Regions from separate parts of the Fusibacter sp. JL298sf-3 genome, predicted to be linked through region 2. Evidence: riboswitches for the same ligand, from Rfam matches in the RefSeq annotation. Region 2 holds a riboswitch; each other region holds the start of a gene.

Region 1 (7,682 bases), 840 kb from region 2:
AAGCCCCCATTTCACACATATCTAAATTGATTTGTGCCATGCTCTCATAGCCTTTTTTCATTTTCTCTATCGCTATGAGATGCTTACGTGAAATATCGACACTGAACTTTTTAGCCAGTTCTTCTTGTAGTAAACCGCGCGTATGTGTTTTCATAAAAATACCCCCAGTAAAACATTTAAATGTCCATACCGCGCTATCTTCTCCGTGTACAAGTTCTAACTTGCCTTGTAGATTATCATACCACATTTTTTAAAAAAAATCATGCATCAAATTAAAATCTTCGACATGTAGAATACTTGCATTTTGAAAATATACTCTCGGTACGCGTTTTCCAACCATACAAACAACTTCATAGTTAATCGTACCCAAATACGATGCATACACATCAATACTTATATCGTTACCTTCAGTTATACCGAATAAGACCACCTCGTCGTCTCGCTTCACTTCGAGATCCGTCACATCCACCATGCACTGATCCATGCAGATGGTGCCGACTATCGGGCGTTTTACACCGTCTACAGACACCTGTACGCGCCCTGCCAGCAATCTGGAAAAGCCGTCTGCATACCCAATGGGCAATGTGGCTATTTTACGGGTGCTGTCGGCGACAAAGCGATGACCGTAACTGACGCCGTCGCCGCGTTCAATCGTCCTGACTTGAGCGATGCGCGCTTTAAGCGACATGGCTTCTTTTAGTCGGACTGTGGAACGCCGCACTGCTTTTGAAGGGTATAGACCGTAAAGCATGATGCCGGCGCGCACCATATCGAACTGATACTCGGGTAAATCGATAATCCCAGCACTGTTCGACACGTGTAGCCGTCCATAATCAATACCGCGTGCCTTTAAAGCATCCGTCACCGAACAAAAGCGCCTCACTTGCTCGTGGGCAAATGACTTGTCCGCCTCATCAGCTTTGGCAAAGTGCGTAAATACCCCTTCTATCTTTATAGAGGGCAATGCACTTATGTTTGAAATAATCTCTACTGTCTCAGCGGTTGCGGGAAATCCCAGACGGCGCATCCCGGTATCTACCTTTAGATGCACCTGTGCCGTCTTTCCCAGTCTACCGGCAAGTGCAGACAGAAAGACCGCTTGAGTTTCGGTGAAGAGCGTCACCATAATGTCGCAAGCGAGTGCTTGCTCCAGATACGCCTCCGGGGTGTACCCCAAAACGAGTATCGGAACGTCTCGATAGACGTGGCGAAGTGCTAAGGCTTCAGACAGCGTCGCCACCGCAAATTGGTCGGCGCCGTTATCCAACAGCGTTTGTCCGATGTGTACGGCACCGTGACCGTAACCGTCGGCTTTAATCACCGCCATTACCGCGACGCCATCTTCGACGACGCGTTTCACCTCGCGCATATTGTGTGCCACACAATCCAAATCTATTTCTGCCCACACGGGGCGCAACAATCCACTGGCTTCCATATATAACCTCTTCACTCCCTATTTTAGTATATTGCTATAACAAATGCAATGGCGTGTTCTGCAGTATGCGAAAGTGAAATTTCAATGGCTTTTAAACCGTCTTCTTCTGCGCGCTCCCGAGCCCTGCCATACAAGGTGACATATGGCTTCCCTAGGGAATCACGTAAGATTTCAAGTTCGTTTAAATCAAAGCCTCTCACCCCGGTTCCAAAGGCCTTGGCAATGGCTTCCTTTCCCGCAAAATTTGCCGCAATTGTCTCTGCGCGCCCGTTCTTTTCTTCAAACAGCGCGCATTCTTTTTCTGTAAAAAAGCGTCTGACAAAATGTTCCTTACGCGTTATTAAGGCCTCAATTCGCTTGATTTCAACGAGATCGACCCCATTTTTTATCTTCATAGCAGACTCCTTCCACAAGATACATTATACACATTTTTCATAGTTTTGTGTTAAATTTTTAATAATCTACGCCGTGTTCTTTCTATTCAAAGAACTCTCAATACACCTTGAATTCCAAATATTTTGTGTTGTTTGAAATCATTTGGGTATATTGCACCAAAAGACCTTCAGAGGTTCTTTGTGACTTCTGACTTATTTTAAGGATAAACCTTGAAGTTTATACACTGTTCATTATATAATGATAAAGGCTAAATTGCCCTAGCAGATAAAGGCAAAATTACCGAAAGGTGATGACGCAAAGTCATGGGTCTAAGGAGGTTTCCTCTACGATTGCCAGACTCCCAAAGCAAAAGACGATGGAGGCATTAAAATGACAACAGAATTCAAACAAGCGATTTTTCAGTTTGTCAGTGAAGAATACGTGTATCAATCCCACAGTGCGCCACCTAAAGAGACGGTACTCAGTGATTTTATCGCCAAAGCCGAACACGGCAACGAAATGGCGACCATCTTCTTAGCGGAATGGTACCACGATCTCGTACACCGACAGGAGTATCGCTCAGATACCTTAAAAAAACTCAAACTCTTCTTTATGGGACATTAACATAATCAGCCTCTAGTCGCCGGACTTTAGCCGGTGGCAAGGGGCTTTTTTACGCGCTTTTCCAAGGAATAAGATACATCGTACCAAATATGTGCTTTGGCGTCAATCAGCCCCCTGGATAAATTCTAGCTGTTTTTTAACCTTTTGTAAGTGTCATATTAATCATGAACGCCTATAATGAGTTCAAGAGTTCGGTACACTGCTCAAAAAGGAGGTTAACATGTCGATAACACTTGAACAAATCGATCGCGTTATTGAACGAACCGGAGCCGATTATGCGACGGCGAAAGCAGCGCTGGAGGCATCGAACGGCGATGTCATCGAAGCCATTATCCAAATCGAAGGCGACACAACCGACACCGGCACAACTGACGACGCTTTTCAAGGTGAAAAGCCGGAACCCGAATGGCAGGAAAAAGCCAAATGGGCCTTGAAGAAAGCCTGCAAAGCCATCGAGTTCTCACTCAACATCAAAGTCATCTGGAAGAAAAATGACGTACAGCTTTTCGAAGTGCCGCTCTTACTCGTAGCGCTCTTCGTCTTATGGCTGATGCCGTTCTCATTAATCGTCATCGCATTGCCGTTTTTCTTCGGTATTAAGCTGTATATAAAGAGCGCGTTCGGCAAGACCAACGAAGTCTCTGAATGGCTGAGACAACGTACAAAATCGTAAACACGTTTATAAGGAGGTTATTATGTCAGTAAGTTTAGAAAAAATTGATATGCTCATGGAAAGAGCCAACATTTCCTACAAAGAAGCAAAAGACGCCCTGGAAAGACACAACGGGGACATGGTGGAAGCTTTAATCGAACTCGAGTCTTCCCAAAAAACAAATTACAACAAACAGAAAAAAGCACAGGGTGAGCGTCGCAAGCAAGCGCCTAGAAGAGATTTCTTCGACGACGTCAGCGCCTTTATTAAAAAGATGCACAAGACGTCGTTCACCATCGGTAAAAAGGGACACAAAGTCCTCGACTTGCCTTTGACCATTGCGTCCCTCATCATTCTGTTCACACTCCCGGTATCGCTTATCATCTTGTTGATTCCGCTCCTACTCGGTTACAAGTTTATCCTCATCGATGAAAAAGGCAAAAAAGTAAACTTCGGCGAGACGTTTTCAGAAAGCAAAGGCGCACCACAAGAAGAAGAAGTTAAAGTGGAACAAGAAGAAGTGGATCGCAGAGCGTAATCCCATGGCCTTGTCCTCCCAATGAAATGAAGCAAGGTGCCCGCCTTGCTTTTTTTCTTTTTCCGCGCCTTTCTCGTGGTATAATAACATTATACAAACAGTTTACCACTGTTAAATCCACGCTTTAGGAGGCAATATGCACAAGATATTAGTGATTGAAGACGATGTCAAAATCGCTCGTTTTATAGAGCTGGAACTCAAACACGAAGGGTTTGAGGTGGCAGCAGAACACAACGGTCGCGAGGGGCTCGAGCGCGCACTTGCCGAGCCGTTTGATCTCATCGTTCTGGACATTATGCTCCCGGGACTCAACGGCATGGAGGTCTGTAGGCGCATTCGTCTCAACTCACAGATTCCGATTATTATGCTCACGGCAAAAGACGACACCATGGATAAAGTCATGGGGCTGGACTTCGGCGCAGACGATTACATGACCAAGCCCTTTGCCATCGAAGAGCTTCTGGCGCGCATCCGCCGCATTTTCCGCACTGTGCGCCAAACGCCGATTTCAAACGCCAACGTCTTCGTCTCCGGCAATCTCGTCGTCGACTACAACCAGTACACCGTCGCTTACGGCGAAACGCCAATTGAGCTGACCAAAACCGAGTTCGACTTGTTGCACTACTTGACAGAAAACAAAAACATCGCCTTGTCCCGCGAACAAATTTTAGACAAAGTATGGGGCTACGACTATTTTGGCGAAACGAAGATTGTCGACGTCTACATCCGCTATCTCAGAAGTAAAATCGACGACCAGTATGAAACCAAGTTTATTCATACGGTTAGAGGGGTGGGATACCTGTTTAAAGATGAAAATAGTAAGTAAAGATACCGTTGCTCAATCGCCGCAGCGACAATCGCCTAAACGGCAAGCACCTAAGCGGCAAAAAAATAAATCAGAAGCGCGTCGCGTCACTCGAAGTGCGCCCAAAACTTCAAAAGCGCCTAAGGCTTCTAAGCGCAAACCAGTGCCAAAACCAGTTCCCAAGGTCGAGCCGGTATACCGCTATGAAGAAGATCCGGAAGCATCAGAATTTTCGAAGTTCACCAACAGAATCGCATCGCTCTTTCGATTCAATATTACGTTTAAACTGAGTTTGGGCTTTAGCATGCGTTTGATTGGTTTTATCCTATTTATGGTCATCGGCCTATACGGCGCGTTCACCTACTACCTCTATTACAGCAGTGAAACCGCCCTCGAGACGCATAAAGCGTACTTGAGCACCGTCTGGGAGACACCTGAAACACCGCTGCCAACAGTCGAGACCTACTTGTCGCACAACGCCCTTACCCTCTATATCTTCGACGGCGATAAGAAGACACTCTACGCCAGCGACGGGAACCTGCTGGCCTACAAAGACGCCATTTGGGAAGACCGATACAAGCTCAGCCAATTTCCGCAATTCCCCAATGCGGTGACTTACGGCACCCTCGACGGGCAATTTTTCGAGAACAGTGCGTTTTACGCCCTGCACCTCAGTCGCACCAAAGCCGCTGAGACATTAGAAGCCACTTTTCCCATTGCCATCATTATCGGCTTAACATTGCTCCTCTCAGCTGCGCGTTCTTCCAGCCGACTGGCGCGAAAGCACCTAAAGCCGATTCACACCATAACGGAGCAAGTTAAAGACATGTCTGCCAACAACCTGAGCACACGGCTCAATGTCAGCGGCACAAAAGACGAGCTCAAAGACCTCGCCAGCACATTTAACAACATGCTCGACGACATCCAACAAAGCTACGAGCGGGAAAAGCAATTTGTATCCGATGCCTCCCATGAGCTGCGCACGCCGATAGCTGTCATCAAAGGGTATGGCGGCATGCTCAAACGTTGGGGCAAAGACGATCCAAATGTCCTAGAGGAAAGCATCGACGCCATTGTCGGCGAAACCGACAACATGCACTCTCTCGTCGAAAGCCTGCTCTTTATCGCCCGCAACGATAAAGGCACCCTGAAAATGGAGAAAAGCGACTTTAACTTCAGTTTGCTTTTAGAGGAGATTGTCAAAGAAACCCATCTCATTGACACCGACCATCAAATTGTCGATACGTTAGAAGAAAACATCTTGTTGTTCGGCTCTTGTGAAAAACTCAAGCAAGCCATCCGTATCTTCATAGACAACAGCATTAAGTACACGCCAAACGGCGGCGAAATCAAGGTGTCACTGACGCAAAACAACGGCTATGCCGTTTTGAGATTGTCCGACAACGGCATCGGTATTTCCAAGAAAGACCTGCCGCATATTTTCGACCGCTTCTATCGCGCAGACAAATCGAGAACGAAGATGAAAGAAAATCAGCACGGCGGCACAGGCCTCGGCTTATCCATCGCCAAAATCATCATCGACCAGCACCGAGGTAAAATCAAAGTGACCAGCGAGTTAAATGTCGGTACCACCTTCTTAATCCAGTTGCCGATAAAAACAGACTGAGACTCTACCATTTTAGCTGATGCAGCTTTCGGCTCAAATCTTGTTGTATACTTTTTTAGTTGTATAAACATTAACAATAAAAGACGGCGCCTGTTTGGGGAGCCGTCTTTTTCTGTAGACAACAGTTTTTTTAAGCCACGAATCAAGTTCAAAATACATAAAATTAAATCTCAACACTACAGGACACTACAAATCGACGATCTGCGCCACAATGACGCGCACATCATCGGTTTCTTTGGTATACTGCATTTTTTTAAAGCGGCGCTCAGACGCTTCCAGCCGGATGATTAACAAGTCATCTGCTTCCGCGCGCACCCCGTCGACGGTTAACGCACCGCTGTAGACGTAAAGGGCAAACAAAGCGCCACTTGCAAGTGCCTCAGCAGAAAGGCTGTCGTTGAGAACACCAGCCGCCCTCTCCGGCTCCCATACGGCTAAATCGCCGCGGGTGTGCCCCTTCAGCATCAAATTAAAGTCCGTCACCTGCCCGACGCTCTTCGTCGACCAGTCCCCTCTAAAGCAATGGGCATCAAAAGGTTCCAAATAGATATCGTACAACTTCTGTCCCTCGTTTTGATGGCTCAGCTTAAGCGGCCCCGTCAACGGCATAAGCCACCTAGTCACACCATTTAACGGCGTGAAATCAGAAGCGTCCACCGCCACAGTGGCTTTCGAAAGTCTGAATCTGAATTGACGCGTGGCAAAAGAGGCGTCTTCCGGGTAGATGTAAAGCTCTGTCGTCTCACCTCCCGACCAGCTCGTCGTCCGGTAGGCGTCGGGTCTAATCCGTTGAACGCTCATGGCATCCCTCCTTAAAGGATCTGTGTCAAATCCACACAATTTTCTTCGCTATTGACAATATAAAAGCCGCGGTTTAACGTGTCTTTTTCCATATAGTCAATCGGCACGCCGTCGAGCTTTCTCAAAACGCCACCGGCCTCGGCTACGATACACTCCATTGCACAAGTGTCCCATTTCCTCGAATGTCCAAAGTTGTAATACACATCGTACAGGCCCTCCGCAATGAGACAACCTTTAATGGCACTGCCCATTTCCGTTACCGTTTCAATTTCATCAGCGTGCTGTTTCAACAAAGTAAGCGTTTTCTCAGACGGATGCGAACGGCTCACCAAAAGGTGATACGGCTTTCGTCTTTTCGACACAAAGATGCGTCTCGGCGTCGTACTTTCACACGATCTGACATAGGCACCCTCACCGCGGATACCGTAGTAAACTTTTCTCGACACCGGCAGATAGACGAGTCCCAAATGGATGTCTCCATCCACGACAAGGCCGATGTTTACAGCAAATTCGTCGTTTTTCTTAATAAACTCCTTCGTGCCATCTAACGGGTCTATCACCCAAAAACGCTTTTTAGTCAGACGACTTTCATCGTCCCTAACCTCTTCTGACAGAAAACCGTCTTCGGGGAACGCCGATTTCAACATGTTGAGGATTACGTGATTTGCCGCAATATCCGCTTCTGTTACCGGCGACGTATCTTTTTTAATAGAGACGTCGAAGTCCGTTTGATAAACGGTCATGATAACATCCCCCGCCGAACAGGCGGCTTCAATTGCAATTTGTAGTTCTTTTTCGTATTTCATAACGCACCAACCTTTACTC
Region 2 (7,682 bases):
TGGGTGAAGAAAGAGGCGCCACCAGCGATGGTGCGCTTTTAAAGGGCGTTAGAAGAAAAGAGACGGTGTCCCTGTGACGCCGTTTTTTTATGTGGAGAAGAGGGGGCGATGGGGCGGTCTCTGAATGTGTGAAAACCGGCACACACCGGTAGTTGAAGCGGCGGCGCCGGTTTTGTGAGTTGGAATAAATGGTAAATTAAAGGCGAATTGTGCCCAAAAGAACCGTCCCTTAAAGCAAAATCTTGTTGAACACCTCGGCATCGGTCTTAACGCCAAAGATGCGCTTTAGCACCGACAGCACTTCGCTGTTTTTCTTGAGGGCGTCGAGCGCGTAGGGCCTATTGGCTTTTTTTTCATCTTGGTTCTGGCGCTCGTCCATGAAATCGACTAGCGTCATGCGCTTTGCACGGCGTCGTTGCGCCTTTTCCTCGGGGCTGTGTTCCACTTCAAACCGTTGGCCGTTGACGACAACCCAGCGTTTTTCATCGTCGACGCCGAGCTCTTCCCATTTGGGATCGCCATAGGTGGTGTGGCTCACAATAGTGTCGAAGGCGTTACGGTTGATTTGAACGGTCGTTTCTGCAGCAGTCCCCTTGTCTACTGAGAGAGGTCCCGAAAGTGTGCCGGGACTCACGGTGTTGAGGGTGCCTTGTTTGGTGTAAGTATCGATGTCGTACGCATGGGTCAATGAGCTGTTTTTAAAGGGTTTTTGTGCTCCTCTTGACTGCGAGAGCGCATTTAGCGCTGAAATTTGCTGGACATTGAGTCCGGCACTTCTGCTTGTTATTTTCATAATTTATCACCTCAAAGACATTATCGGCAGGTTGGCGATTAAACTGAGCCAGGGGGGACGGTTCTTTTGTGCCAAAATCCACTAAAAATTGACAGGTGTTCTCATGGTAGTGAGGCGGTTTAAACGGTTTGGTGCGTGATGGGTGCTGTGATGAAAGGATGCGATGTGGGGCGTGGGGGCTTTGCGCGGCACAGGTGGACGCAATGAATGAGGTCATGGGTTGACGGTGTTTTCAATGGGTTGAGGGGGATGAGAGACATTGCCTGTGCCGCGAGGGACGGTTCTTTTGGGCACATACTTGGGTGAAGAAAGAGCCGCCACCAGCGATGGTGCGCTTTTAAAGGGTGTGAGAAGAAAAGAGACAGTGGCATCGTGGCGCCGTTTTTTATGTGGAGAAGGGCGCGTAATACGCCGGTGGCTATAGGTGTATAAAACGGCGCGAACCGGCGATTGAAGGAGCGGCGCACATAAGTGGAGTTGTAAAAAAAGGTAAATACAAGGCGAATCGTGCCCAAAAGAACCGTCCCCCCAGGTGGTGCAATATAAACAACTATGGTATAATAAAAAATTGAAAAGGCACATCCATTACAACATTAAAATCATTGTAAAATAACAACTACCTATATAACAAAAACAGCAGGAGGCGTCATCATGTTACAGGTTCAAACACAGCCTATCAAAGTACATACGCTTGGACATTTCGACGTCGTCAAAGACAACCGATCGCTTGTCACGGCAAATGCCAGCGCCAAGAAAATCTGGGAGCTGTACAAGTTCATGCTCACACACCGCGAACAGCCCTTCACTCCCGAAGCTCTTATCGACCAGCTTTGGGTGGCGGAAGACTACCAAGACCCGCGTGCGACGCTGAGACGTCAAATGCACCGACTCAGAAAAATACTTGAAGAATCCGCAGAACAGGACAAAACAGGCGAGACGCTGACCTTTGAAGGCGGGTACTACCGGTGGAACACAAACGTTCCGATGGAAATTGATGCCGAGGTCTTTGAGGCCCTCGTGCACCAAGCGGAAAACACAGCGGATGCCGATGCGGCGCTGAGCTACTATCTCGAAGCCCTCCAACTCTACAAAGGGGACTACCTGCCCGATTGCGTCGAACAGCATTGGGTATTTTCCGTGCGCTACCACTACCGGCGCATTTACCTCAGAGCGGTTACCGGCGCCATTGAGTTGCTCAAATGCGGCGCAAAACACGACGTCGTCATCGACATTTGCCAAAAGGCCATGAAAGTCGACGTCTACGAAGAACCGTTCCACATCTACTACATGGAAGCCCTCGCAGCGCGCGGGGCCCACAAACAGGCACTTGAACACTACGAACACATCACGGGTTTCTTCTATAGAGAGATGGGCATCAAGCCCTCGGAAGAAATGAAAGCCGCCTACAAGACATTGCTCAAAACCAACAAAGGCGAAAACGTATTCGAAGCCCTCGACCAGAGTGCCCCCATTGACAACGCCTTTTACTGTGACAAAGAAGTCTTCAAGTCCATCTTTGAGCTGGAACGGCGCAGGAGCGAGCGGTCGGGCATCGACTTCAGCATCGCCGTCATCGAACTCAAGCCCATGCGCACCCAAAGCCTCGCACAGGGCGAACTGCGCTTCAAACTGTTAAAAGACCACCTCATGACCCACCTGCGCAAAGGCGACAGCTTCACCCAATGGGACGACAGACAACTGGCGCTCCTATTGCCCGGCGTGGACAGCCCCTTGATGCAAAAAGTATTGACCCGCGTCCTCAGCACCTTTAAGGGCAACGAAGACGTTAAAATTTCTAAAATAGAACACTTGGCGGCCAAATAACACGCGTTATCGCTTCCACATTAAAAAACCGCAACCGAAACCGACGAGGATGACAAGGGCAAACACAGCCCTTGTTTTTTTACGCCCTAAAATGCCCTAAAACGTCCTAAAGGCTTCTGATGTACCCCGAAATTTCTTCAAAACAAGCCGTGTCACGCAGATGTCACACAGGTGTACGGCACATGTCACAGCGGACTGGTATACTGGCTACAGTAGAACGAGAAATGTTCGCTTAGAGCTAAGGAGGCGATGAACACATGAAAGGTCACACAAATTTTTTAATATCCGTTCAGCGACAGGAAAATCACAGCTGGCAAGGTACCATTCAGTGGCTCGATTCCGGCAAGACCGTTCACTTTCGAAGTGAACTGGAAATGCTGGCGCTTATGGACGAAGCCGTCAAACAATCCGGTGAGGCAGAGGAAAAACGCTCATGGGATGAAGCGAACACCATTCAAGTTGTAAAAGGTCTGTAACCGCAGCTCGAACGCGGTAACATAGAGAAACCTTATGGGCAAACCCAGTGAAAGCTGGGGACGCAAAGTCAGGAGTCTAAGGTGGCCGAGGCCATGATGACCGTCCGACTGCCAAAAAATATAAATTTGGCGAAGGAGATAACTATGAAAAAGAAAGGTTTATCTGTTGTATTGTCGGTGTTTTTAATACTGACATCGTTTATGCCACTAACTTTTGCGGTGGAAGCGCAAAGTCCCGAGGCATTTGGCAACCTCGACATCGTCGAAACGACCAACAGCCCAAGCGCAACAGTCGCCGCATTGAGCGACGGCCAAATCTGGGCGGGCAAAGAAGTCACCTATAAAGGCGACGGCACCTTTGACATCACATTGAAAGCTGCCGGTCAAAACTACGCCGTAGAAACCGTATTGCCACAAGAGCAGTACGACGTCGTCCTCGTTTTAGACCGTTCCAGCTCCATGAGAGGCGGCGGTCTCACCAGTGCACAGACAGCTGCACGGAGCGCCGTTGAACAGCTCTTAACCGTAGAAGGCAACCGCGTCGCCATCGTATCGTACGCAGGTGGTGTACAGCGAAACAGCGGTTTAACAAGCAGTCGTCGACAACTCGATAGTGCCATCAACAGCCTGAGAGCTGACGGCGGTACCAATATCCAAGCGGCTTTTGTAGAAGCGCAAAGTATTTTGGGCAACAGAAGCGGGAGCGATGCCGAGCGCAAGTCCCTTGTCGTCCTTATGAGCGACGGCGAGCCGACGTACTACATCGACGCCTCAGGTGTTCGAAGAGGCGACGGTACACTTCAAGGTGAAGTGTTTTCGCGAACAGCGGCATGGCACACCATTGAACAGGCCAATGTACTGAAAAACAGCATTTCAGGTCTCCAAATCTTTACCATCGGCTTTGGCGTGGACAGCGCTTCCGGCAAAGCGACATTGATGCCGACGGCGGCCAATACCGCAGAAATGCGCGTAGAAAGCGTTGTACAGAAGCAAACGTATACCGAAAAGGGCGCGTTTCAAGTCCGTCGTTACAAAGAGTGGGAGTTGTTTGGGGGATGGTCTGATTGGTCAGAGTGGGCACCTACAGGCGCCGCTCGAAACACCGTCGCATCAGACCACTCGAACTGGTCGGATGCCGATCGCTACCCAAGCGACCTCAGAACAGAATACACGGCGCCACTTTTGAAGGGTTCTATTGTAGACATCGATAAATACTCTGGATGGGGTGTAAAATACGAAACGGGTTACCAATCGGGCGAAAGACAAGCGACAGCTTACAAAGTCGTCGACAGGGAAATCCCTTTTGCACACCAATACTGGTCTGAAGGCAGTTCTTTGACATCGGGCAACACCGATGCGTTAATCAAAGCGTTTACAGACATCGTTAAGAAAGCCACTGATGCAAAACCGAACAAAATCGACGAAGTGGACAGCTATTCAGACGTCGTCGTTACCGATGTACTCGGTACGGGCTTTGAATTGGTTGATGCCCCACAAGGCGTCACTTACGATGCCACCACCGGCACGGTAAAGTGGACCATTGAAGGGGAAGCTTTTGAATCACACGCGTCGGGCACAGCAGCCGTAGATGCGGCACTTGTCCAAAGCGTCACTTTCGGTGTAAAACTTAAAGCCGATGTGACAGCGGGCACTTACAACACCAACCAATCGGCCTCTGTCGCCTTTGAAGTGGCGAAAGACAACCCGACTTACACGACGACGCCAGTAACCGTTCCGGTTAGCGGCAACGGTACAATTGTCCTCAATGCGGCACAGGGAACTATCGTCGAAAAACACGTTTTCACAGACGACAGTCAAACCGTTGCACCGCAAACGCATACGGGCAATGTCGGCGAGAGCCGTACCTTTGAACCGATGGACGTTGCACACTACACGTACACCGTTTCACAACCGGAAACAAACGGCACCAGCGCGTTAACGTATACAAGAGCACCACAGACCATCGTCTACACTTACGCACCGATGACACACACGTTGACCACTGCTGTGGAAGGTGAAGGCAGCGTCACAGGTGCAGGCACCTATGCAGAAGGCACAGAAGCCACAGTCACAGCAACACCTGCAGAGGGCTGGACATTCGTCGGCTGGGAAGGTGCTGTAAGCGGCACTGAAACAAGTGCAACCGTGACAATGGACGCAGACAAAGCGGTAACGGCTGTGTTTGAAGAAAAAGCCGTACAATACACCTTGACCACCGGCACAACGGGTGAAGGGTCCGTAACAGAAGGCGGCACTTACGAAGCGGGCACAGAAGTTACAGTTACTGCAACACCTGCAGAAGGCTGGACATTTGTCGGCTGGGAAGGTGCTGTAAGCGGCACTGAAACAAGTGCAACCGTGACAATGGATGCAGACAAATCGGTAACGGCAATCTTTGAAGAAATCGTCGTCGAACCGACAGAATACACTTTGACCACCGGCACCAAAGGTCAAGGCTCAGTATCAGGTGGCGGCACCTATACAGAAGGTACAGAAGTCACTGTAACAGCAACACCTGCAGAGGGCTGGACATTCGTCGGCTGGGAAGGTGCTGTAAGCGGCACTGAAACAAGTGCAACCGTGACAATGAATGCAAACAAATCGGTAACGGCTGTCTTTGAAGAAACGCAAACGACACCAGATCCCGATCCGGTAACAGAATACACACTTTCTACTGGCGTAACCGGCCAAGGCTCCGTATCAGGCGGTGGCACGTATACAGAAGGTACAGAAGTCACTGTCACAGCAACACCAGCAAGCGGCTGGACATTCGTCGGCTGGGAAGGTGCTGTAAGCGGCACTGAAGCAAGTGCAACTGTGACAATGGATGCAAACAAATCGGTAACAGCAATCTTTGAAGAAATCGTCGTCGAACCGACCGAATACACTTTGACCACCGGCACCAAAGGCCAAGGCTCCGTATCAGGTGGCGGCACGTACACAGAAGGTACAGAAGTTACTGTAACGGCAACACCTGCAGAAGGCTGGACATTTGTCGGCTGGGAAGGTGATGCAAGCGGCGGCTCAAGTGCAACTGTGACAATGGATGCAGACAAATCGGTAACGGCTGTCTTTGAAGAAACGCAAACGACACCAGATCCCGATCCGGTAACAGAATACACACTTTCTACTGGCGTAACCGGCCAAGGCTCAGTATCAGGTGGCGGCACGTACACAGACGGTACAGAAGTCACTGTAACGGCAACACCTGCAGACGGCTGGACATTCGTCGGCTGGGAAGGTGATGCAAGCGGCGGCTCAAGCACAACTGTGACAATGAATGCAGACAAATCGGTAACGGCTGTCTTTGAAGAAACGCAAACGACACCGGATCCTGATCCGGTAACAGAATACACACTTTCTACTGGCGTAACCGGCCAAGGCTCCGTATCAGGTGGCGGCACGTATACAGAAGGTACAGAAGTCACTGTAACGGCAACACCAGCAGAGGGCTGGACATTCGTCGGCTGGGAAGGTGATGCAAGCGGCGGCTCAAGCACAACTGTGACAATGGATTCAGACAAATCGGTAACGGCTGTCTTTGAAGAAACGCAAACGACACCGGATCCCGATCCTAATCCGGACCCAGATCCAACACCGGATCCCGATCCGGAACCGGTCGACCCGACACCAGTCGATCCAACACCTACACCAGAACCGGAACCAGAACCAGTTCCAGCGGGCCCACAAGGGTTTGTAGAAGTCAGCTACATCGATCAAGACGGTTCGGAATTGGCATCTGCTTTTACCTTCTCAGGTGAAATCGGCACCAATTACGGCACATCGGCGAGATCGTTCAGTGGTTACGAACTGGTAGAGTCACCGTCTAACGCATCAGGTACTTTTGCTGACGGCACGATCTCAGTCACTTACAGATACTCAGACGGCTCAGATGAAGTCGAGCTCGAAGTAGAAGAAACGCCACTTGGCCCTGCTATCGACACGACAGAAGAAACGCCTGAAACGACAGAACCGGTTGTCGAAGAAACTGAGACAACAGAAGAAACAGAAACCCCTGTGGAAGTACCGGAAGGTGAGATTGTTCTCATCGATGAAACCACACCGGAAGGCCCTGCGGCATTGCCTAAGACAGGTCAACTGCCAATAAGCCTCTACTTCGGTATCGGTAGTATCCTTTCAGCAGCAGGTGTTTATTTAAGAAGAAAATAAAGTGAGATAGAGCCAAAGGCTGTCCCGAAGGGGACAGCCTTTGGCATGTGTGTTTAAAGGGACGGTTCTTTTGTGCCGTTGGTGGCAAAAAGGGCCGTGTGAAAAGGATGTACACCGTGAAAAATCAAAGGCTGTGGCCTGTGTACGGTGCATTTGGCGCCTTCGGTACGGCTTATGTGAAAGAGACGGCGGCAACAAAGAGTTCAGAGGCATTTTAAATGGAGAGATGCGGTAGAAAAGAGGCGTTTACGAACGTTTAGAGGCCGTTGGGGGTGTGGTAAAAATGGAAAAAACCAGTGGATTCCGGCACAAAAGAACCGTCCCCCCTTGACAATTAATTCACTTAGCGCTACAATCAAATTAGCTACAAATTGTGCATATGTGGATAAAAAACGCCACTTATCCACAATATATTGTAA
Region 3 (7,682 bases), 500 kb from region 2:
AGCAAAGCGGCGTCGCCGCACCACTCATAATACTTTAGCAAAGCAAAAACGGCCTCTCCTTCATAATAAATAATTCTAAAAGCTTCTTTAACCTCGTCGGCATCGGCATCGAGAACATGGATAAAACGCCCTTCTCTAAAAAAAGTGACAATCCCCTGTGAAAGCCTCTGGGCAACCGTTTTATAGGTGTTTTTACCAAACACCTCATAGTGCTTGCTTAGAGCCAGCAGTGCTGCTGCATTGGCGCCGAGTTTAATTTCATTTTCAGATGACGTCTCTCGAATATACCCTACACGCGTCCCGTCAGAGAACACTTTTTCATAGTAGGCCGTATCAATTAAGTAATCCAGTGCCACCTGTATCTTCGGGATAAACTCAGAACGCTTTGTAACTTCATAGCTTTCTATTAGTGCGTATGTGCTACTGGCGTGCCTTAGGATATTGTAGTGGTTAATGGCTCGCTGAAAATAGGGAAAGACCCCGTAGTGATAAGCGCCACTGTCTTCCACTTGTCCCGCTAAATACTGAGACGCGTTATCTATCATTTCGTATAGTGTCCCGATATTGTAGCGCTCTCGCTTCCTCTGACCGTTAAAATAAGGCGCTGTTGACAAATCGACAAAAGTTCTGCCATCGAAGAAAAAGCTTTCCGTTTGAAAGACAATGACTTGCCGTATCATCCGCTCGTCAATCCAAAGTTGGTGTCCCGAATTTTGCTTAATGTAGTGATGCACATTACGCCAGTGGATGCGCTTCTTTTTTTGCTTCTTGTCTTCGACGATAAAAGCATTGGCGTTCATTTCCTGTTCCAAAAATGCCAACTTAAACGCAGGGTCAAAAGAAACACCCTTTCGATAATAATGCAGCTTAGCACCTAACCATTCTTCCTTAAAAACTTTGTACGGCAATACAGCCGTCTCTCTCACCCAATCGACTTTCAGCCATTTGGGAAAATGTCCTGTCTTTTGGATGTGGCGTTTCAACTTATCCGCCGCTTCATCAAAGCTCAGAGCATACGTGTCCGAATGCCCCTTAACCACGGTAGCCCGCTCCTCGCCATCTGTAAACGATAGAAACACTACAGGCTGAGCCTGCGATGCACGCTCTTCTGAGACACGTGTTTCAAAGTAGTTTTTTACAACATTAATCATCTTATTTTCCATACAAGTACCCCTTACGCCACTCAGATTTATACGAAAAAAAGTTGCCATATAGCGTCTTATAGTTTCTCTATATGACTCTATTATAGCAACTTTTAAACTGTTTCGGCTAATATTTTCTATCTTTATTTCTTGCGTTTGATGTAAATGCCCAATGAAGTCATCAAACTGCCAATTCCTGCAAACATTCCCGCTGAAGCTTGTCCTGTTTGTGGCAATGCGTCTCCCAATGGCACCTCTTCTTCAGTTAACTCAATTTCAGTGGAGAGATCTACTGCTGGTCCTTCCGGAACAGGTTCTTCTTCAATTATTTCGGTACCCGGTCCCTCTGGAACAGGCTCTTCTTCAATTATTTCAGTACCTGGTCCTTCTGGAGTCGGTTCATCTGGAAGGTCTACGTCAGCATCGGCGTCGGCATCGGCATCCGCATCTGCGTCTGCATCAGCGTCAGCATCGGCATCGGCATCCGCATCGGCATCAGCATCTGCATCGGCATCGGCATCTGCGTCTGCATCGGCATCTGCATCGGCGTCTGCGTCGGCATCGGCGTCAGCATCGGCGTCGGCATCAGCATCAGCATCGGCATCCGCATCGGCGTCTGCGTCGGCATCAGCATCGGCATCAGCGTCTGCATCGGCGTCTGCGTCTGCGTCTGCATCAGCATCTGCATCGGCATCGGCATCGGCGTCGGCATCAGCATCGGCATCAGCATCGGCATCAGCGTCTGCATCTGCATCTGCATCTGCATCTGCGTCGGCATCCGCATCAGCATCAGCGTCGGCATCAGCATCAGCGTCAGCATCGGCATCTGCATCAGCATCTGCATCGGCATCTGCATCGGCGTCTGCATCGGCGTCTGCATCGGCGTCTGCATCTGCGTCTGCATCTGCGTCTGCATCTGCGTCTGCATCCGCGTCGGCATCGGCATCAGCATCTGCATCCGCATCGGCATCAGCGTCAGCATCGGCATCGGCATCGGCATCAGCGTCTGCATCGGCGTCGGCATCTGCATCGGCGTCGGCATCGGCGTCAGCATCTGCATCGGCATCTGCGTCAGCATCTGCATCTGCGTCTGCATCGGCGTCAGCGTCTGCATCTGCGTCGGCATCCGCATCAGCATCAGCATCTGCATCGGCATCGGCATCGGCGTCTGCATCGGCGTCGCCATCGTCGTCCAAATCAAATTCAAAATTAAAATGGCTGATTTCAGGTGTTTTCCCGCCGTTGTTCTCTGGTGAGTACAAACCTGTATCAGCATCTAATCCCGTTCCCGCATAATCGTAATAATAATAACCATTGCCACCTTTTACATAAACGCCGGTTACGATAACATCGTCATCAGTTGCCACGTTTATCGACCAATCCATGTATCGCCCATCTTCATCAAATGTTATGTCAATGACTACCGTTTTGCCCATGTAATTGTAGGTCACTTGGAAAGTCGAACCATCCCATGTGTCACCGACAACGTCGGTTTTATGCGCATTGGCGTGAGACGGTGTGTTTCCCGAGTGCTTTGTCATAGAGCTCGACGAAAGTGCGTAGGCACTACTCGCGCTAAAAACGTTCATTAGTGCAAAGCTACCAATCAAAACAGTGGTTAATATCTTTCTCTTTATTGCTTGATTGGCTCGCCATGCTTTTTGCTTTCGGTTAAACCCATTGTAAGCTGTCCTTTTTTTCATATACAACACCCTTTCTCGATGGTGTGTCTACACCATTAAGTCAAGGTCGGTTGCACTACTTGCTCCTCTCATTTCAAGTGCCCAAATACGAAATGAGGTTCATCACACCCTTACGATTTATTGACGTAAATTTAATTAATCGGTTATAAGTGGTTACATTATATTTATCGGTTGAATTTGATGTTAACTTTATACCCACTCACATAGACCCTACGCATTTTATCACACTTTTTTAGACCTTTGAGGCCTTTCCAGGAGGTTTTATTTAAGGTCAATTGGGTATAGATGATAATGAAATTATAAAAGATAAAGTACGAGGGCGTTACATGTTGACCCCGCGGTCATCTGCATACGCCTGCTCACCATATGAACGAATGCTATAGAGGTTGCTTTTTCAATCAAATCGTCGAAGTCGGATTCGGATATTAATTTCATGAGAAATAAAGTCTATAGTAACAGTAGTTTAAAGTTTGTTTACAACACCTTAGAGACAATGGTAAACGATTCCAATCGTTCTTGTTCAGAGCGCGCTGAGGCACTGGGGTATCTTTTAGAAATAGACGACTTTCTTATGAGCTATTACAACATGCTTCAAAAGGCGTCTCAGCTACTGAAACACGCCGTTGCCTATCTGTATATCGGCCAAATCTATGCGCTCCAGTACAACAAAGGCATGGCTTTTTACTACTGGAGTAAAGCCAATGATTGGGCTGTTGCAAACAATGATTTTCATTTCGAAGCCGACGCCAATTTTCTAAAGGGACGCCTCTTGTACGAGTTAATATGGACCCACAAAAGCCAAACGCTACTTCTTAATGGAAAAATATCTGTATCTAAATAACAATTTTCGAGAGACAGAGGCTCAAGAGATTCTACTGCCCTATGTGCAACAACATACAACACTCCCCCTTTCATTGCTCAAGTTAATTGAAGAAGATCTGCCTGTTGAAGAAGCACTGATACTTCTAAGTACTTATCGAGGATTTGACGAAAAATCGACGTAGAAGCTCTTGACAACTACATGACAAATACAATTCGATTCCTCATGGCCAAATCTTACTACGCCCTCGATTCGTACAAAAAATCTGCGGAATTGCTCATTGCAGTGGAAGACATTTCAGCGTATGATATGAATGATTACGTTAAACAATCAGTACGTTCTCAACAACTACTCAACGCCCTAGAGAGAAATGCTTCAATGCGTCTCATCCGCTACCCCAAAACGCCCCTTAGGGTGCTCGTAGCTTTTTTAGTGCTTTTCTCACTAACACTTGTCGTTATCGGCTGTGCAAGAACCTGTCCAGTGGATTGAAGCACTGATGGTTTTTTAGCGAAAATCATATCACCGTTAGCGTTGATCTATTGACGACATGGACTGAGGATTTCGATAGAGACTTTCAGCTCTGCGACACCTTGCTCTACAAAGCAAAAGTCAATGGTCGCAACCAATTTTATTACCAATAATCCCGTTACGAAAAGGAGTTGCCATGTTTAAACGACAAATCGAATTGATTCGAAAAAATCCCAAAAAGTATTTAAGGGAACACCTTCTCCTCTTTGAAGATGCGCTGGATTCGGTTTCGACTGACAACCTGTTATTTCTTATGCTCTCCAGTGCCAACTACGAGTCCGTTTACTATTTCGATAAAGTCAAAGCGCAGTTAGAGAGCAAACACGACGAGTTGAGCGACCCACTTCGCGCCTACATCTACTTCTGTGCAGAAGGGATTATGTCGAGGAGCATTATGCAACCGACTAATGCACTTAGAAGCTTCGTCAACGCATACGATCGAGCACTTCTATTAGACGACCCTGCACTTATTGCACGGTCTCTTGTTCATCTAAGTACCTCGTTTCACCTCATTGAAGACCTGAGTCTATCCATTTCATACGCAACAAAAGCTGTAGAAATGACCCCATATGTGGACAACCCGGCTCTAAAAGGAGACATCTATATGAACTACGGTTTTCTCCTGCACGAACGCCATGAGCTAAAAGCCTGTCTTAACGCTTATCACCACGCCGAAAATTACTATGCCAAGCTGGATGAACGAGATGAGTATCTCAACTACTGCGTTTTACTGGTCAATATCGGCGAAGCCTATTTTCAATCAGAAAACAGTTCGAAAGCCATTTCCTACATAGATACAGCGCTTGAAATTGCAAATAAGCAGGGATTCTTTCCCTTTCTACAAGGCTCTATTAAGATTATCTCAGACTACTACCGTCGAAGCAATCAATTGGACAAAGCCAATGACATTTTAAATATGTACCTGGACAGTCACATTAAAATGACGTTAAATCGTGAGAAGCCTGCTGTTGTAAAGCACACAGGTTCTTTGCTGAAAGAACTTGAAAGCATTCATCATTTGGCTTCTCAAAACACACAGCTTGCAGCGGAACTGGAAAGTTTACACGTCATTTTACAGAGGCGCTCCGACCATACGACATTAAAAGAGGACATTATTCACACCATCGCAGAGGGCTTAAAGTCCAATCAATTCGTCCCCTATGTTCAGGCAAAATGGGATACGAATACGCGAGAAATTATCGGAGGAGAAGTTCTGGCGCGCTGGCATTACTCAGATGCCGACATTCGCACCCCCTACGCCTTTATCGACTATATTGAAGACACGCCCCTTATAGGTAAACTTACCGAGGTGCTCTTAGACGCAACTTTCGAAAGCCTCGGCGACCTGCTCAGCAACCGCCGTCAGTTTAGAATCAGCTTTAACCTCTCAGCGTATCAACTCGTTCACCAAAACATCGTCGGTCTTTTGGAACACCACTGTGTGAAGTACGGCATAAAACCCGATCAAATTGAGCTTGAAATTACTGAGCGCACATTTTTTGAAAACGATAAAAAGGCCATCGAACAACTGCATCACCTTTGGGGAAACGGCTTTCACTTGTCGTTGGATGATTTTGGGTCGGGGTATTCAGCCCTTTCGAGCATTCTCAGTTTGCCTCTCAATACAGTTAAAATCGACCGCAGTCTTATCAAGGACATCGATTCCTTTGAAAAATCGGAAAAACTCTTTATCCACATTGTCGAAATGCTCGGTGATTTGGGGATTGAAACTGTTGCTGAGGGGGTTGAAACTTCACGCCAATTGTCTATAATTAAAAAGACTGCCTGTAGGATTTGTCAAGGGTATCTGGAACAGGCCCCTATGACCACTGAGGATTTCAAACATTACTTTTATCAGCACAGCCAATAAAGGAGTTGACCTATGGTAAACATCATTGAATTCATAAAAAATGCTCCCATCTCTACTATTTTAAGCGAAATCGACGATATTCACCCCGTGGACTTTCTCGAGTCTCTCAGCCATTATGAAGGCGACAAATACGCCATTTTGGAAAAATTACCCGACGATTATATCGCCCTTGTCATCGATACCGCAGAAGACGATGAGAAGTTCGAATTGCTCTCATACTTTTCACAAAAGCGAAAAAAACAAATCATGAACGAAATGTCATCAGACGAGCTCGTCGATTTGCTCGGTTATGTTGAGGAAGACGAAAAAGACGCCTTGATTTCCCAAATGAGCCATGAAGATGCACAGGAAGTTCAAACCCTACTCTCCTATAAGAGCGATACCGCCGGCGGTATTATGGCGACCGAGTTCATTGCCATTCGCGAAACGATGACCATTGCAGATACAATAGAATATTTAAGACAGGTTTCTCCAAACTCAGAGACGCCCTATTACATTTATGTCGTAGACGAAGGCGGGGTTCTAAAAGGTGTGGTTCCTTTGAGAGAAATTATCATCGCAACGCCAGACCGGATTATTTCAGATATTATGAATACGAGCATTATCAGCGTTCCCGACACAATGGACCAAGAGGATGTCGGGATTCTCTTTGAAAAATACGGTTTCATGGCCATGCCGGTAGTCGATGCAACCGGTCGACTCATCGGTATCGTAACTTTTGACGATATCTTTGAAATTATTAAAGAAGAATACACAGAAGATTTGTTCCGCCTCGCCGGATTAGATGAGGAAGAGAAACTGGAAGGGACCATTCGCGGTGCTGTCGCTTCGAGACTGCCCTGGCTAATTGTCAATCTTTTTACCGCTCTTTTAGCCGCCGGCATGGTTTCTCTATTTGAAGGAACCATCTCAAAGATTGTAGCGCTAGCAGCATTTATGCCCATTGTCGCCGGTATGGGCGGCAACGCAGGTACTCAGACGCTCACAATGATTATTCGAGGGATTGCCCTCGGCGAACTCACCTTTGAAAATCAGAAGAGCATCTTAGTAAAGGAAGCTTTTATCGGACTGATTAACGGCTGCTGCCTCGGCTTACTTATCGGTGCACTGGGTGCCTATTGGGAAGGGGATATCGTCTTTGGCATCGTTATCGGATCCGCTATATTCCTCAACCTTATTGTCGCTACGCTTTCAGGGTACTTTGTCCCCCTCAGTCTCAAAAAAATAGGCGTTGACCCTGCACTGGCATCTTCAATTTTTGTCACCACACTTACAGATGTTTTAGGTTTTTTCTTCTTTTTAGGCCTTGCCACTGTATTGCTTTTGTAATTGACTTAGAACTCAAAAAACGCTTTAAAGCCTTTGCTTTAAAGCGTTTTTTCTTATATATCTGAAATCATATCCATGTGTGTGCTCACGATACCGGCGACATAGGGATCAAACTGACTGCCCGCGCCTTTACTCAATTCGACTGCCGCTTCTTCAAAGGTCAACGCCATCTTGTACGGTCGCTCGGAAGTCATCGATTCCAGTGCCTCTAAAACAGAGATAATTCTGGAGAGCAGCGGAATCTTGTTTCCCGATAGATTTCTCGGATACCCCGTGCCATCCCACCA
Region 4 (7,682 bases), 540 kb from region 2:
CAAACTTTAGAAACGGTAAGGCTGCCCTTTGGATCGGTATAGGTGTTGGTGATTTCAACCGCTTGATTGTTTTCAAGAGTGAAGTCGTTAACACTGTAAGCACTGGTGTAGAACGGTACTGAAACTTCTGAAACTCTGTAGACAATATGCGTACCCGTTTCTAATCCGACAAACGTGTAACTCGGGTTATCTCGCGTCAAGGTTACCGTGCCAACGAGCTCTTCAACTGGTGCCGCTTGAATGGCTTCGGCAACAGAGGTTGTCGGTTGCTCTTCATTAGCCGGTTGCTCTTCACTAGCAGGTTGCTCTTCATTAGCAGGTTGCTCTTCATCAGCAGGCTGTTCTTCATCAGCCGGTTGTTCTTCATTAGCCGGTTGTTCTTCATCAGCCGGTTGTTCTTCATCAGCCGGTTGTTCTTCATCAGCCGGTTGTTCTTCATCAGCCGGTTGTTCTTCATTAGCCGGTTGTTCTTCATTAGCCGGTTGTTCTTCATCAGCCGGTTGTTCTTCATCAGCAGGCTGTTCTTCATCAGCCGGTTGTTCTTCATCAGCCGGTTGTTCTTCATCAGCTGGTTGTTCTTCATCAGCTGGTTGCTCTTCATCAGCAGGCTGTTCTTCGTCAGCTGGTTGTTCTTCATCAGCAGGCTGTTCTTCGTCAGCCGGTTGTTCTTCATCAGCAGGCTGTTCTTCGTCAGCAGGCTGTTCTTCATCAGCAGGCTGTTCTTCGTCAGCCGGTTGCTCTTCATCAGCAGGCTGTTCCGGTTCGACCGGTATTTCTAAGCTAACCGGCATGAGGTTTTGATGCACTGTTCTGTATAGAGAGACTTCAACTTGGTACGGTTGTTCAGCCTCTGGGTTGTTGCCATCGACCCAAGATTTGGTGATGGTAACGGTGCCTTTAGCGTAGGTGTTGGTTAAAGTCGCAGTCGCTTCTCTCGTGTTTGGACCATACGCGATACTGGTGCCACCTGTAGAGTAGACGATATTTTGCTCATAATTCGCAAATTTCTCAGCGTCTGTTGAACTTTCAGTGACATAATAGGTGTCGTTTAGAGGGAGTTCTTCAAACGTATATTGCCAATTGTTGCTTGCACTTAAGTTGATGGTGTCGATTGGACCATTTGAGCCGTAAAGGGTGACGTCGATACTCGCCGGTCTGACGAGGTCTGGTGAAACGTCTTCAACCCAGTTTTTCACGACGTTTAACTTACCGGTTGGGTTGTTAAATGTGTTCGTAATGTTCAGGGTTCCAGTGCGCTCGCCGTCGATGGTCAATTCAATCGGTGCGCTATAGGTAGTGGTGTAGTCGTCAACTGCGACTTCTTCCACCGTGTAAGTGCCAAATGGCAAGTTCTCCAAAGTGACTTCCCAAGCGCTTGATGAGAGTTCTACATCTTGTACAAAAGTACTGTCTCGGTAGAGCTTAGCGGTTATGGTTTCCGGTCTGAAAGCGAGGTGGTTGTTGTCTTCCGCCCACGCCTTTTTCACTGTAACAGTGGCAGTCGGTTCAACATAGGTGTTGTTAAACGTCACGCTGGCTTTTCGGCCGGCAACTGGTGAAAGTGTAATGGTTGCGCTCAGCGGATTGCCTGTGACGGTGTAGTCTTGTGGGACAACTTCTTCAATGGTATAAGTGCCAAAAGTTTCTGTCTGGTAAATCTTCTGCCAGTTGTCTGAGGTGTCGGGAACCATTGTGAGCATTTCTGTCCCGTTTGGACCGGTCAATTTAAATTGAAGTTGAGTCGGTCTTCTACCGGACGCGTTGTCGTCGTCTGACCAGTTTTTATTGATTTCAATGGTGCCGATTGGCGTGTTGTAATTGTTAGTGATCTCGACTTCCGTTTCCAGAGCTGTCGGTGTAAAAGTGAAAGTCGTTTGACTGTATTCAGCATCGTAATCCAATGGAATCGGTGTTTCGACGATGCGGTAGATTTTATTCAGATCCAAGCCACCGATGACCACAGGTGCTGTGCTCCCAGCAGAAATACCGTAGGCATCGCCGACTTTTTGCCATGTGTTTTCGGCAATTTTTTCTTGGAGTTCAAACGTAATGTCATATTTCGGACCATTGCCTGTCCAAGATTTGGTTACGGCAACAGACCCTTTTGGAGCGTATTGGTTGGTAAAAGTGACTGATGCGCTGGTATCGCCTCTGTTGATGAGAATCGGTTTACGCGCGCTGTTGTCGTAATTCCAAAATTCAGGGGCGGTATCGATTTCGTCTGCATAGTAAGTCACCTGACCATTTGCATCGAACTTAGAGTCTTCAATACTGAGTTGGGCGACTTTACTTGCTGTACCGGCACCTGAAACGGTAATGGCGTGAGGGCCGCTGACGAGGTTGCCGCCTGTCGGCGCATCGTAGAGGTTAATGGTAAAGGTGTTGTCACCAGTTACCGGCCCTGTGACCGTTTTGTTAATGGTGAGGGCGACTTCGGTGTTCGGCATAGTGAGGACGACCCAACCGTTGTTTGGTAGTGTCGTTTCGAGTAAACTGCCACGATTGTCTTCATACGGTGTGTATGGGTTGCCTTCATGTACTGTAAATTTCGACTTGGCGCTATCGTTGGTGTAGTGTGTTCCAGCAGACGCCGAGTCTTTAAGTTTGACTTTGATGATAACGGCGTTGACTTTCTCAGTGTCTACAGAAGTGGCGCCTGAGTCCATTGTTTTAAATTCATCTCCCGGGATGGTCCAAGTGAGTTTGCTGCCGTCTTGTGTGACGCCTGTAGGAAGGGCGCCGTCCACTTCAAAAGCGTCTCCGAGAACGTCCTCGATGACGACGTTTGAATAAGTGCCAGACGAGAGCTTTTCAATTGGTTTGACATTGATGTACGGGTCGATAATATCGACGATGATGTCGAGGAGCTCAGAAGCGCCGTCGACAGTGGTGCTGCTACCGTCAGACCAGTATTTGTGGTTGAAAGCATCGCCGCCTCTGTAATAGACAGTATTTGATTCTGTCGGCATGAGGGTGGCAATGGCGTAGGGTGATGTCCCAATTTCAAAACCAATGGTGTAGATGTCGAGGTTGGCGGTGGCGTTTTTCGCCTTCATGGCTTCTTTTACAGTCTCCCAGACGTGGTCACCACTGCTGTTTGCACCGTTTCCACCGCGGTATTCAGTTCCAAACATGTTTTTCTTGTAGTAGTAAGTTGGGTAGCCATCGCTCATAAGGATGATAATTGGTTTGCGAGAGGTGTCGGAACGGTTGGTCATCATTCTGCTGGCGTCTCTGAAAGCGTCCTGTGTAAATGTACCACCATCTGCCTCCAAGTCGTCGATCTTGTTTTCAAGCGTCGTCGCGTTGTTAGTGAAGTCGACGCGGTTGCTGTAATTGGCGTAAGAACTGAACGGCAAAATCGCCACGCGGTTGCCGTCGACACTTAGAATCTTGTCGATAGCCGATTTTGCGGCGTTTTTCATGGAAGTCATTCTGCCGTTGCTGCCCATTGAACCGGAGCGGTCCAGGACCAGTAAGACGTCGATGAGTTCCTGTGGATCGGGATTGTCCAGTTTGAAGTTTTGCCCGAGTGCGGTGAGTTTGATTTCAAAGTTGCCGTCGCCCATGTCGTAAACGGACTTATCGGTAAATACTTGTCCGTCAGAGAGCGCGGTCGGAAGAGGTGTTGGCGCATCGGCGCCAGAATCCGACAATATCGGCGTCAATGCCGCTGCAAAAGACAGTGGCGGCAAGGTGCCGACTATGAGCAGTAAGCTCAATAGAAGGGAAAAGATTTTTTTGGTTCGCATGTAAACACTCCTTTGCCAAAAAATTGATTTTGGCAGTCGGACGATCATCGTGGTAAACCACCTTAGACTCCAGACTTTGCGTCCCAAGCTTTCGCTAGGTTTGCCTTTTTCGTTACATGTAAAATAAGGATAGAGTTTTCTATCGGCATGTGTGTAAGAAATGGAATCCCCCAGTAGTCACAGATGATGTATGTATTGATTGATGGAATGCTTGGTAGGATTATCGGTATGACAATCACTTGTGAAAAACAGATGCCCCCAATTTCTAACTTGTATTTATTATAATACGCAATTTCAGCAAAAGTAAACCTTTGTTATTGATTTCACGATAGGAAAAGTAGATAAATTGGGCTTTTTCCATTATAATATTAAAAGAAATTCAACCTCAATAAAAAGATATGACAGGAGTAAGAGATGACTAGGCAGGAAATTGAAAAAAAGCGTTTTTGGTTTCGCGTGAGGGTACTCACAGTATTGGCACTAATTGTATTAGGAGGGCGATGGGCTTTTAAGGGGATTCAAAGTATGTTGTCAGAAGATGGACAAGTGCCGGCAGTGGCGGAACCCCCTATGGCAGAAGAAGCGCAGCCGGTAGTTGAGACACCGACTGTGGAGGCGGCTTTGCCTTTTGAAGAGGTGCCTTATTACACGTCAGAAAATGCCGAGCGGTATGAGGCATATGCTACGCGTTACCCTGAATACGACGATGCGCGTGTGGTGCGAGAGGTCAACATGAAGCTCGATTACGCATTTTACAGCGACGATGCCATTGAGCCGGCAGCGCAGATGAACACGCTTATGGTACTCTGCAACAAGTTCAATCAAATTCCTGCGGACTACAAAATCGAACAGTTGACTGATGTGCCGGCGTCCTATCATTTGAACGATTCGAAGACCTACAGACTCGACCAAAGAGCTTTAGATGCTTTTGTAGAGATGCACAGTGCGGCAAAAGCCGAGGGCGTGTCCTTGACCATTGTCTCTGCTTACAGGACACATGATTTTCAAAAACGCCTCTACGACAACTATGTGGCACGTAGTGGTAAATCTGAAGCCGATCGCTTTTCTGCGCGTCCGGGACATTCTGAACACGAGACTGGGCTCGCCATAGACCTCAACCAGATTGCCGAGCGGTTTGAAGATACGGAGGCCTTTCGATGGCTTTCTGACAACGCGCACACTTACGGCTATATTTTACGTTACCCAAAGGGACTTGAAGGGGAAACGGGGTATATGTATGAGCCCTGGCACTATCGATTTGTCGGAAGAGAAGTGGCAGAATTTATAAAAACAGAAGACATCACTTTTGACGCGTACCACGCCATGTACCTCGTCAATCCTTCAAAATAATTAAAACCCAGTGACGACGAAATGCCCTCTGTCACCTCGATGGAGGTCATTGCTTCTTCACTGGGTTTTTGTAATTTTCTGAAAAATGTAAGGGTTTAAGATGACGTTTCCGGCGATAATATGTTAAACTATAAAAAAATATTTTTTTATGGGGGATACATATGAAGGGGTATAAATGGCTTGTGATGGTACTTTTGTTGACGTTGGTCGGATGTCGGGGAACTGTTTTAGAAGCGCCTGAAGAAAAACCGTTAGGAGACGAACCCTATGCGGCAATGAACTGGATGCATTTTAAGAAGATGGCAATGGACGACTCGTATTACTATATCTCAGATGATGTTGTACATTCTGAAGAAATGTACCGGCTGAACAAAGTGAAACGCGATGGGACGACGCGAGAAGTGCTGCTGGATACAGGCGTGAGCTTTTTATGGGATAAAGACGACTGGCTGTACTTTGTTGCCCCCTTAGAAGAGGTTGGCGAATACGATAACCCTTATCGCGTTTATAAAATGAAGAAAGACAGCACTGAACTGACGCAAATTGAAAAGGCACCGTCTTCAGCGGCGTATCTCTATGAGGAGAAGCTTTATTATACGGTAGAACTGGATAATGCGCCCTTGAGGAATTTATGTGCTTACAATATTGTTACTGAGGAAAAGCATGTATTTGAAGACATCTACCCAAGAGATTATATGATAATTGGTTCGGGCCTTTACTATATGACTCATGGGTTCGATACACTTTGGTATTTAGATTTAGAGACTTTGGAAAACAAAGTGTTTTCAGATGAGATTGCCACATTTGGTGGTGTATTCAACATCATAGATGATTATTTTTATGCGAACTGGAATCGATACAATCTCGAGACAATGGAAGTGGAGCCTTTAGGCACCGGTGGGCGCGCTGTTCAATACGAAGAAGAGGGTGCCTATCATATATACTACCGAGAGCCAGAAAAGCAAGATATGGACGATTACACCGTATGCTACACCGATTACGTTTCAGGGGAAACTCAGGTGTTTGACGTGCCGCTAATTGTATCTAACAACTATCTGATGCGCATGGAGGACTGGCTTTACTTCCACGCACGTCCAAAAGAAAAAGACAGTGTGTACCATTGGTACCGCATCCAAATTGATGGGAGCGGCCTTGAGAAAGTCGAACTATCTGAAAATGTAGAGCGTAACCAGTCGAAATCACATACGAAAGAGTTTAGTAGTGAGCCCCATGAGACAGTTCCAGAAGGCGCGCTATTAGTTGTAGACGGCGCACCGTACGATATTGAACAGGTTTTGATGCTAACAGAAGCAGAGCGGTTGAATGTCGGCATAACAAATGAGTTAGTGGAGCACTTTATAGAAGGTCTGCCGCCGCAAATCTATGACAATCATATCGATCTAATAGAGTCATGGACTCAGACTTCTAAAAATACCGTAGACTTCGCTGAGGAATGGGGACCTACCGAAAAGTTACCTGATGCGGCAATGAACTGGATGCATCATAAGACGATGGCAATAGATAAGGCGTATCGCTACATTTCAGTCACATTGGAGGGCAGAGAAATGTTTTACAAAGTGAGCCTAGACGGCAAACAGCAGCAGGTGCTTATGGATTCAGGGGTACGCTTTATCTGGGAAAAAGGAGCGTGGCTGTATTTTGTTGCGCCTATTGGCGAGGTCGAATGGTATGGTAGCCTAGATAGGGTGTGCAAAATGAAAAAAGACGGTACAGAGTTTGCCGTGATTGAAACAGATCCCTCCACAGGGGCGTATTTGTCGGGTGATTGGTTGTACTACATTGTACAGTCTAACAGCGTAGGCAGTTGGATGTTGCACGGTTACAACACAACGACTGGTGAAAAGAAAGAGGTGGCGGGGGTTTCGCCCTACTACTATGTGGTTTTCGGTCAAAAGCTTTATTACATCGATAGCTATACCGGAAATTTTGAAATGAGGAACTTGGAAACGGGAAAAGAGTACACTTATGAATGGGGGAACGAGTCGGATAGGCCTTCACGGTTCAGAGTCGACCGCAATACTTATAAAATCAATTGGAGGTGTGTGGATGTAAGAACTCAAGGGCAACGGTTGCTGGGGCTTGGGAGTGAAATGGTTTGGTATGATGAAACTTGCGCTTATTTTATTGATAAGGCTGAAGGGGAGAGTAGAAATAAACTTTGTCGCATCGTGTATGAAACGGGCAAAACGGATTGCTACGATATGCCATTGGAGATTTCCGATGAGATGTTAATGTGTCTAAACGATAGGCTCTACTTTTATGCGAAGGCTTCAGATAAAGGTGATTCTTTCAATTTGTACTGTATTCAGACCGATGGGACAGGCCTCGAAAAAATAGTGCTACCTCAAAGCACGCAGGATACAAGTCCCCCGAAAGAAGTGGCAGATGATGGTACTGAGTATGCTCAAGGAGAAACTTATGGCGAAGTTGGTCGCGTGGTAAATGGGGTGCTCTACGGTATGGAGGATATCATTGCAATGCCTTATTTCATAAGGGAAAATTATGGTATACCCACAGAAGATGTTTTGCGGATAATTGAAATGCTCTCACCGGAAATGC

Evidence for each region. A riboswitch is a leader RNA that binds a small molecule or an ion and turns the genes downstream of it on or off. The one in region 2 is predicted to bind cyclic di-GMP.
Region 1: it holds a riboswitch for cyclic di-GMP, as region 2 does, so the genes downstream of both, ACR6HW_RS15165 (hypothetical protein) here and ACR6HW_RS11115 (InlB B-repeat-containing protein) in region 2, are expected to answer to the same signal.
Region 3: it holds a riboswitch for cyclic di-GMP, as region 2 does, so the genes downstream of both, ACR6HW_RS13430 (LPXTG cell wall anchor domain-containing protein) here and ACR6HW_RS11115 (InlB B-repeat-containing protein) in region 2, are expected to answer to the same signal.
Region 4: it holds a riboswitch for cyclic di-GMP, as region 2 does, so the genes downstream of both, ACR6HW_RS13560 (Cna B-type domain-containing protein) here and ACR6HW_RS11115 (InlB B-repeat-containing protein) in region 2, are expected to answer to the same signal.

The regions. Positions count from the first base shown of each region.
Region 1 is NZ_CM132608.1:3,169,325-3,177,006, reverse strand. Features, by position in the region: gene ACR6HW_RS15180 (hypothetical protein) at 1-154, opposite strand, end outside; gene alr (alanine racemase) at 251-1,435, opposite strand; gene acpS (holo-ACP synthase) at 1,459-1,830, opposite strand; cyclic di-GMP riboswitch class I at 2,091-2,176, shown strand; gene ACR6HW_RS15165 (hypothetical protein) at 2,201-2,434, shown strand; gene ACR6HW_RS15160 (UBA domain-containing protein) at 2,655-3,107, shown strand; gene ACR6HW_RS15155 (DUF4342 domain-containing protein) at 3,130-3,624, shown strand; gene ACR6HW_RS15150 (response regulator transcription factor) at 3,761-4,450, shown strand; gene ACR6HW_RS15145 (sensor histidine kinase) at 4,434-6,056, shown strand; gene ACR6HW_RS15140 (HutD/Ves family protein) at 6,243-6,857, opposite strand; gene ACR6HW_RS15135 (3'(2'),5'-bisphosphate nucleotidase CysQ family protein) at 6,869-7,663, opposite strand; gene addA (helicase-exonuclease AddAB subunit AddA) at 7,677-7,682, opposite strand, start outside.
Region 2 is NZ_CM132608.1:2,333,552-2,341,233, forward strand. Features, by position in the region: gene ACR6HW_RS11090 (hypothetical protein) at 1-77, shown strand, start outside; gene ACR6HW_RS11095 (hypothetical protein) at 230-793, opposite strand; gene ACR6HW_RS11100 (hypothetical protein) at 1,080-1,217, shown strand; gene ACR6HW_RS11105 (AfsR/SARP family transcriptional regulator) at 1,445-2,617, shown strand; gene ACR6HW_RS11110 (hypothetical protein) at 2,875-3,093, shown strand; cyclic di-GMP riboswitch class I at 3,121-3,209, shown strand; gene ACR6HW_RS11115 (InlB B-repeat-containing protein) at 3,238-7,263, shown strand.
Region 3 is NZ_CM132608.1:2,837,273-2,844,954, reverse strand. Features, by position in the region: gene ACR6HW_RS13435 (thioredoxin) at 1-1,163, opposite strand, end outside; gene ACR6HW_RS13430 (LPXTG cell wall anchor domain-containing protein) at 1,286-2,845, opposite strand; cyclic di-GMP riboswitch class II at 2,883-2,964, opposite strand; gene ACR6HW_RS13425 (hypothetical protein) at 3,279-3,686, shown strand; gene ACR6HW_RS13420 (hypothetical protein) at 3,867-4,157, shown strand; gene ACR6HW_RS13415 (EAL domain-containing protein) at 4,333-6,066, shown strand; gene mgtE (magnesium transporter) at 6,079-7,395, shown strand; gene ACR6HW_RS13405 (diguanylate cyclase) at 7,449-7,682, opposite strand, start outside.
Region 4 is NZ_CM132608.1:2,871,514-2,879,195, forward strand. Features, by position in the region: gene ACR6HW_RS13560 (Cna B-type domain-containing protein) at 1-3,752, opposite strand, end outside; cyclic di-GMP riboswitch class I at 3,781-3,867, opposite strand; gene ACR6HW_RS13565 (M15 family metallopeptidase) at 4,167-5,102, shown strand; gene ACR6HW_RS13570 (DUF5050 domain-containing protein) at 5,264-7,682, shown strand, end outside.